One region of the Telluria sp. RT2P19 genome, then DNA from elsewhere that is predicted to be linked to it. Evidence: predicted binding sites of a transcription regulator. Region 1 holds the regulator's gene; the other holds the start of a gene.
What was found. Region 1 encodes sigma-54, which starts transcription at its own class of promoters, with help from an activator protein. Its sites were predicted from a motif close to TGGCANGNAANCTGCTTT; they were not measured.
Positions count from the first base shown of each region.

Region 1 (3,704 bases):
CTACGACAACCGCAAGGAAGTGGCCACGGTGCGCAACGACGTCAGCGGCCAAAGTAAAGTTGGCGGCGGCCGCGGCACCCTGATCCTGGCGCCCAAGCGCGCCCCGGCCGGAGGCGCCCAATGACGGCAGCCCCGATGGAGCTGGGCGATTGCAGTACCCTGGTCGTCAAAGGCCTGCAGAAGAGCTATGGCAAGCGCCTGGTGGTGCGCGACGTGTCGCTGCAGGTCGAATGCGGTGAAGTGGTTGGCTTGCTGGGCCCGAACGGCGCCGGCAAGACGACGTCGTTCTACATGATCGTCGGCCTGGTGCCGTCGGATGCCGGTTCGATCGACATCAACGGTACCGACATCACGAGCCTGCCGATCCACCGCCGCGCGGTGCTGGGCCTGTCCTACCTGCCGCAAGAGGCGTCGGTGTTTCGCAAGCTGACGGTCGAAGAGAACATCCGCGCCGTGCTCGAACTGCAGAAGGACAACGGCAAGCCGCTGTCGAAAGACCAGATCAACGCGCGCCTCGACACCCTGCTGGCCGACCTGCAGATCGAGAAGCTGCGCGAAAATCCGGCCTTGTCGCTGTCGGGCGGCGAGCGCCGCCGCGTGGAAATCGCGCGCGCGCTGGCGACCAATCCGCGCTTCGTGCTGCTCGACGAGCCATTCGCCGGCGTCGATCCGATCGCCGTGATCGAGATCCAGCGCATCGTGCGCTTCCTGAAGGAGCGCAAGATCGGCGTCCTGATCACCGACCACAACGTGCGCGAGACGCTCGGCATCTGCGACCGCGCCTACATCATCAACCAGGGCGCCGTGCTGGCATCGGGCCGCCCTGACGACATCATCGCCGACGAGTCGGTGCGCCGCGTGTACCTGGGTGAACACTTCCGCATGTGAGCGACACCTAGATGAAACAGTCCCTGCAACTTCGCACATCGCAGCACCTGGCGCTCACGCCGCAATTGCAGCAATCGATCCGCCTGCTGCAGCTGTCGACACTCGAACTGCACCAGGAGATCGAGCAGATACTGGGCGATAACCCCTTGCTGGAACGGCTCGACGATCCGCTCGACCGCTCGGTGCGCTTGCTGGCCGATGGCGCCATCAACAACGCGCCGGCCAATGGCGAAGCGCCGTCCGCGCCCGGCCAGCAGGCCGAGGGACAGGAGGCGCCAGCGCCGGCAGGCGAGGCCGAAGGCTTCGATGGCGCCGCCGATGGCGACCGTGGCGACGCCGACTGGAGCGATGGCGGTTCGGTATCGTCGGGCAGTGGCGGCGAGGATGAAGACGGCCGCCCGCAGCTGGAGGCCTGCGCCATCACCTTGCGCGAGCACCTGATGGAACAGGTGCGCGAAGCCACCTTGTCGGCGCGCGACCGGGCGCTGGCCGAGCTGGTGATCGATGCGCTCGACGACAACGGCTACCTCGAGGAACCACTCGACGAGATCCACGCCCGTCTGCCCGAAGAACTCGAGATCGAGATCGACGAGCTGCGCTGCGCGCTGGCGCTGGTGCAGAGCATGGACCCGGTGGGCGTCGGCGCGCGCAGCGCGGCCGAATGCCTGGCGCTGCAGATCCGGCGCATGCCCGGCGTGCCGATGGTCACGCGGCGCATGGCGCTCACCATCGTCGAGGGTTACCTGAGCTGGTTCGCCCAGCGCGAATACAGCAAGCTCAAAAAAGCGCTCGACTGCGACGACGAAGACCTGCGCGAGGTGCAGGCCGTGGTCCGCCAGTGCAATCCGCATCCGGGCGCCGCCTTCGCATCGAACCTGTCCGACTACGTGGTGCCGGACGTGATCGTGCGCCGTTCCAAGAGCGGCTGGGCTGTCACGTTGAACCCGGACGTGATGCCGCGCCTGCGCGTCAACAGCCTGTACGCGAACCTGCTCAAACAGGGCAAGAGCGAGGCGCAGATGGGCGCGCAGCTGCAAGAAGCGAAGTGGCTCATCAAGAATATGCGCCAGCGTTTCGACACCATCCTCCGTGTGGCGGAGGCGATTGTCGAGCGCCAGCGCAACTTTTTCTCGCACGGCGCGGTTGCCATGCGGCCCCTTGTTTTACGTGAGATTGCTGATACACTAGGCCTACACGAGAGCACAATTTCTCGTGTCACAACTCAAAAATATATGCTGACCCCGCACGGCATGGTTGAGTTGAAGTATTTCTTCGGCAGCCACGTTGCCACCGAGGCGGGAGGCGAAGCATCCTCGACGGCAATACGTGCGCTCATCGCACAATTGACAGGAGCAGAAGACCCTAGGAACCCTTTATCCGACAGCAAGATCGCGGAGATGCTCGGGGAACAAGGCATGGTCATCGCGCGCCGCACGGTTGCAAAATACCGTGAAGCCCTCAAGATACCCCCTGTAAGCCTCCGCAAGTCCTTGTAACTGCGCCGTCCACAGACATCGTGCCTTGTCGCGTCCTGTGGCCCACACGGTGCAACATTTTCAAAGGAGTGTGTATGAACCTCACAATCAGTGGCCATCATCTCGAAGTAACCCCCGCCATCCGTGAATACGTTCAGAATAAGCTCGAGCGCATCATTCGCCATTTCGACCAGGTGATCGACACCCACGTCTTCCTGGCCGTCGACAACCTCACTGAAAAAGAAAAAAGGCAGAAAGCAGAGATCAACGTGCAGGTATCGGGCAAGACCCTGCATGTGGCAAGCGTCGCGCAAGACCTGTACGCCGCGATCGACACGCTGATGGATAAGCTGGACCGTCAAATCCTGAAACACAAGCAGCAACTGAAGGACCATAGCCGTACTTCGATCAAACGCCTGCCGGAAAACGGCGGCGAAGACGCCGCTGTCGCCTGATCAGGCGCAGGGCTCACACTAGCTAAGGGCGTCTAAGGGGACGCCCTTTTTGCATCCGGCTTCCCGGTATGACGCGCGTCGCGTGTTCGGTAAAATGCATCTCTCTCCATTACCGACCACGCCATGACCGACCACGTCCTGACCAGCATCGCCAACCGCACCGGCATCATCACCCTCGACCGTCCGAAGGCGCTCAATTCGCTGTCGCTCGCGATGGTGCGCGCGCTGACCGACATCCTGCTTGTCTGGCAGGCCAACCCGCAAGTCGACGCGGTCATGCTCACCAGCAGCAGCGAAAAGGCCTTGTGCGCAGGCGGCGACATCCGCTTCTTCCATGAAGTCGGCCATGCGGGTCCGATGGGCGGCAGCGCGCTGCTCGAGGATTTCTTCACCGAAGAATACGCGCTGAACCACCTGATCCATTTCTATCCGAAGCCCTATATCGCCATCATGGACGGCGTCGTGATGGGCGGCGGCATGGGCATCGCCCAGGGCGGCCCGGATTGCGGGCTGCGCATCGTGACCGAGCGCACCAGGATGGCCATGCCCGAAGTGAACATCGGCCTGTTCCCGGATGTCGGCGGCAGCCATTTCCTGTCGCATGCGCCGGGACAGCTCGGCAACTACCTGGGCTTGACCGGCCTGACGATCGGCGCCGCCGACGCGCTGTACGTGGGCCTGGCCGACGTGTTCGTGCCAAGCGCCGAGCTGCCGGCCTTGAACGCACTGATCCAGGCGACGGGCGGCGCCGAACTGCCCGCCGCGATCCGCGCCTTCGCCGCGCCGTTCGCGCAAGCGGCAGGCGAAAGCGAACTGCAGGCCCGGCGTGCACTGATCGATACGCACTTCGGCGCGGCGTCGGTCGCCGCGATCATGGCTTCGCTCG
Region 1 is NZ_JCASIL010000020.1:18,429-22,132, reverse strand. Features, by position in the region: gene lptA (lipopolysaccharide transport periplasmic protein LptA) at 1-124, shown strand, start outside; gene lptB (LPS export ABC transporter ATP-binding protein) at 136-888, shown strand; gene AC56KW_RS21005 (RNA polymerase factor sigma-54) at 900-2,384, shown strand; gene hpf (ribosome hibernation-promoting factor, HPF/YfiA family) at 2,459-2,818, shown strand; gene AC56KW_RS20995 (enoyl-CoA hydratase/isomerase family protein) at 2,942-3,704, shown strand, end outside.

Region 2 (3,704 bases), on a different contig from region 1:
AGCGCTTCGCCGCGACCCGGCCCGACGTGCTGGTGTACCAGAGCGAGGTGCTGGAAGAAGACGTGACGGTTGCCGGCCCCGTGCTGCCGAAGCTGTTCGTGTCGACCACGGGTACCGACGCCGACTGGGTGGTGAAACTGATCGATGTGTATCCGGCCGACTATCCGACGCCGGCGCCGCCGCGCGCGGGCAATGACGTGGGCCCGCCGGCCCTGAAGCTGGGCGGCTTCCAGCAGCTGGTGCGCGGCAATCCGCTACGCGGCAAGTTCCGCAACAGCTACGAGAAGCCCGAGCCCTTCGTGCCGGGCAAGGTGGAGGCGCTCAGCTATGCGCTGGGCCAGGTGAACCACACCTTCCGCCGCGGCCACCGGATCATGGTGCAGGTGCAGAGTTCATGGTTCCCGCTGATCGACTTGAATCCGCAGACCTTCATGCGCATTCCGGAGGCGAAGCCGGAAGACTTCAGGAAGGCGACCCAGCGCGTGTACCGCGCGCCGGGTAGCGCTTCTGGGCTGCAGTTGATGGTGATGCCGCCGGCACCGTAAATGATATCCGGTACCGCGCCGGCGGGGGGCGGCGTAGCCGCCAACCCTAGCGTGGCGTGCCGCGCTCGAACCACGCTCGCGCGCCGGGCGCGAGCGAAGCGCGCACCTCGCGTCGCAGGGTCGTGGCGGGAATCGCGTCGACCGCCAACTGGCGCAAACGCCGCACCTCGGCCTGCCTGCCGCGCGCGGCGAACACACCCAGCACCGCGTTCACATCCTGCACATAATTGTGGATCTCGGCCGGGATGCTCGGTGCACTGGTAAAGCGCTTGCGGCGCTCGCGGAACGCATCCATCAGGTAGTCGGCGTGCTGGCGGATCGTCTCGTCCGGATTCGGCATCAGGCGCTCGGCCAGCTCGGCGTCGCCGGCGGCGATCACCTGCGGCAGCACGACCCGGATGCAGGACGCGGCCAGCGCCGGCGCCACGCCTTCCAGTTGCAAAAACAGGTCGCGCGTGCGCACCGGCTGGTCAAGCGCATGGTCGATCGAGACGACATCGAGCAGGTTGTCGCGCTTGCCCTGGCCGGCCAGCAGCAGCGTGACATTGCGCTCGCGCACCGCCTCGAGCGCCGCCGCGGCCGGCGGATGGGCTTCGGCCAGCACCGCCCAATCGGCCAGGGCATAGGAACGGCGCACGCCGTACAACGAGGGATTCTGTTCCAGCGCATGTTCGTGGAACCAGACCAGTTCTTCCAGCGCCGCATCGTACCGGCCCTGGTCGGCCAGCTCACGCGCCGTCACCAGGCGCTCGATGGCGTCGCTCATGCGCCCACCCACGGCAATCCTGCCTTGCACCAGCCGCCGAGCGTCTTGCGATGGCCGTCGCCATCCTTGTCGCCCTCGAAGCCTTCCAGGATGTCGAACGCGTTCGCATAGCCCAGTTCGGTCGCCACGCGCGCGCTGTGGCGCGAGCGCACGCCCGAGCGGCACAGGAACAACAGCGTCTCGTCTTTCTGCGCGACGCGTTCGAGCTGGGCGCCGAAGTCCGGGTTCGGCGCGCCGCCAGGATAGGTGGCCCACTGCACGGCCGCATGCTGGCCATCGGGAACGGCCACCCGGCCCACCCAGTCGCGTTCGGCATTAGTGCGCACGTCGACCAGCTTGACCTTGGGGTCGCTTTGCAGCAGCTCGAACGCTTCTTGGGGCGTCACCGCACCTGCATAGGGCTGACCTGCGCCCCGCTGGCGCGCCAGCGCGAGAATGTTTTCTGTCGTCATTTGTCTTGTTCCGTTTTTGGGCATGCATCGCTGCTGCACCAGGATGGATCAGTGTATCCTGCGCCTAAATGGTGCGCTTATGCCGGTTTGCACCGAACTGGTGCATTTGAGCTGAGCATAAATCTTTCGCCAGCCCTGCCGGTCGATGCGATTTTATGGGTAAACTGGCTCGCTTCCCAAGAACGATTTGCGCATGCCCCCATGCGACAGCATCGCAGATAACTTGGCACGCTTTATGCTTCATGATGATGCAAGTTGTCGATTCTCATGACTCGACTTCCTTTTTTCAATTAGGAGATTCCGAATGGCAAAGTCCGCCGCAGATGTAATGCAACTGGTCAAGGACAACGAAGTCAAATTCGTTGATTTACGCTTCGCCGATACCCGCGGCAAGGAACAGCACGTCACGGTCCCGGTGTCGCACTTCGATGAAGACAAATTCGAATCCGGCCACGCCTTCGACGGCTCGTCGATCGCCGGCTGGAAAGGCATCGAAGCCTCGGACATGCTCCTGCTGCCGGACCCGAACACCGCCAACCTCGACCCGTTCATGGAAGAGACCACGCTGTTCATGCAGTGCGACGTGATCGAACCGTCGGACGGCAAGGGCTATGACCGCGACCCGCGCTCGATCGCCAAGCGCGCCGAAGCCTACCTGAAATCGTCGGGCATCGGCGACACCGCCTACTTCGGCCCGGAACCGGAATTCTTCATCTTCGACGCGATCCGCTGGAAGATCGACATGTCGGGCTGCTTCGTCAAGATCGACTCGGACGAGTCGTCGTGGGCGACCGACAAGGAAATCGAAGGCGGCAACAGCGGCCACCGTCCGACCGTCAAGGGCGGCTACTTCCCGGTGCCACCAGTCGATTCGTTCCAGGACATGCGCTCGGAAATGTCGCTGATCCTCGAATCGATGGGCATCCCGGTCGAAGTGCACCACCACGAAGTGGCCGGCGCCGGCCAGAATGAAATCGGCACCAGGTTCTCGACTCTGGTCGAGCGCGCCGACTGGACCCAGAACATGAAGTACGTGATCTGGAACGTGGCCCACAGCTATGGCAAGACCGCGACCTTCATGCCGAAGCCGATCAACGGCGACAATGGCTCGGGCATGCACGTGCACCAGTCGATCTGGAAAGAGGGCAAGAACCTGTTCGCAGGCGACGGCTATGCCGGCCTGTCCGAAACCGCGCTGTTCTACATCGGCGGCATCATCAAGCACGCACGCGCGCTGAACGCCATCACCAATCCAGGCACCAATTCGTACAAGCGCCTGGTGCCTGGCTACGAAGCCCCGGTCAAGCTGGCCTATTCGGCCCGCAACCGCTCGGCCTCGATCCGTATCCCGCACGTGGCGAACCCGAAAGGCCGCCGCATCGAGACCCGCTTCCCGGATCCGCTGGCCAACGTCTACCTGTGCTTCGCCGCGCTGCTGATGGCGGGCCTGGACGGCATCCAGAACAAGATCCACCCGGGCGAAGCCGCGACCAAGGACCTGTACCACCTGCCGCCGGAAGAAGACAAGCTGATCCCGACGGTGTGCGCCTCGCTCGAAGAAGCGCTCGAAGCGCTGGACCAGGACCGCGAATTCCTGACCCGCGGCGGCGTGTTCAGCGACGGCATGATCGACGCCTACATCGAGCTGAAGATGAACGAAGTGCAGCGTCTGCGCATGACCCCGCACCCAGCCGAATTCGATATGTACTATTCGTCGTAATCGCTTAGCAATACTGTTGTGTCTGCGCATCGCCAGCGTTGACGGCGATGCCATGAAACGCGGGGAAAGCCATGGCTTTCCCCGCGTTTTTTGTTGCTTCGGGTATAGTCGGGCGCGACTACAATGCATCTTTCGTCGATGCAAGCCACCGAGTGATAGGAATGACAAACATCGTTTTCCAGCCTGCTGTCGCGCTCTTCGCCTTGATGCTGTGCGCGTCC
Region 2 is NZ_JCASIL010000001.1:30,754-34,457, forward strand. Features, by position in the region: gene AC56KW_RS00170 (CocE/NonD family hydrolase) at 1-545, shown strand, start outside; gene AC56KW_RS00175 (hypothetical protein) at 592-1,311, opposite strand; gene AC56KW_RS00180 (rhodanese-like domain-containing protein) at 1,308-1,763, opposite strand; gene glnA (type I glutamate--ammonia ligase) at 2,068-3,483, shown strand; gene AC56KW_RS00190 (DUF4124 domain-containing protein) at 3,645-3,704, shown strand, end outside.
Region 2: a site for sigma-54 is predicted at 1,988-2,005, ahead of glnA (type I glutamate--ammonia ligase). Genes of this name have one in related genera too.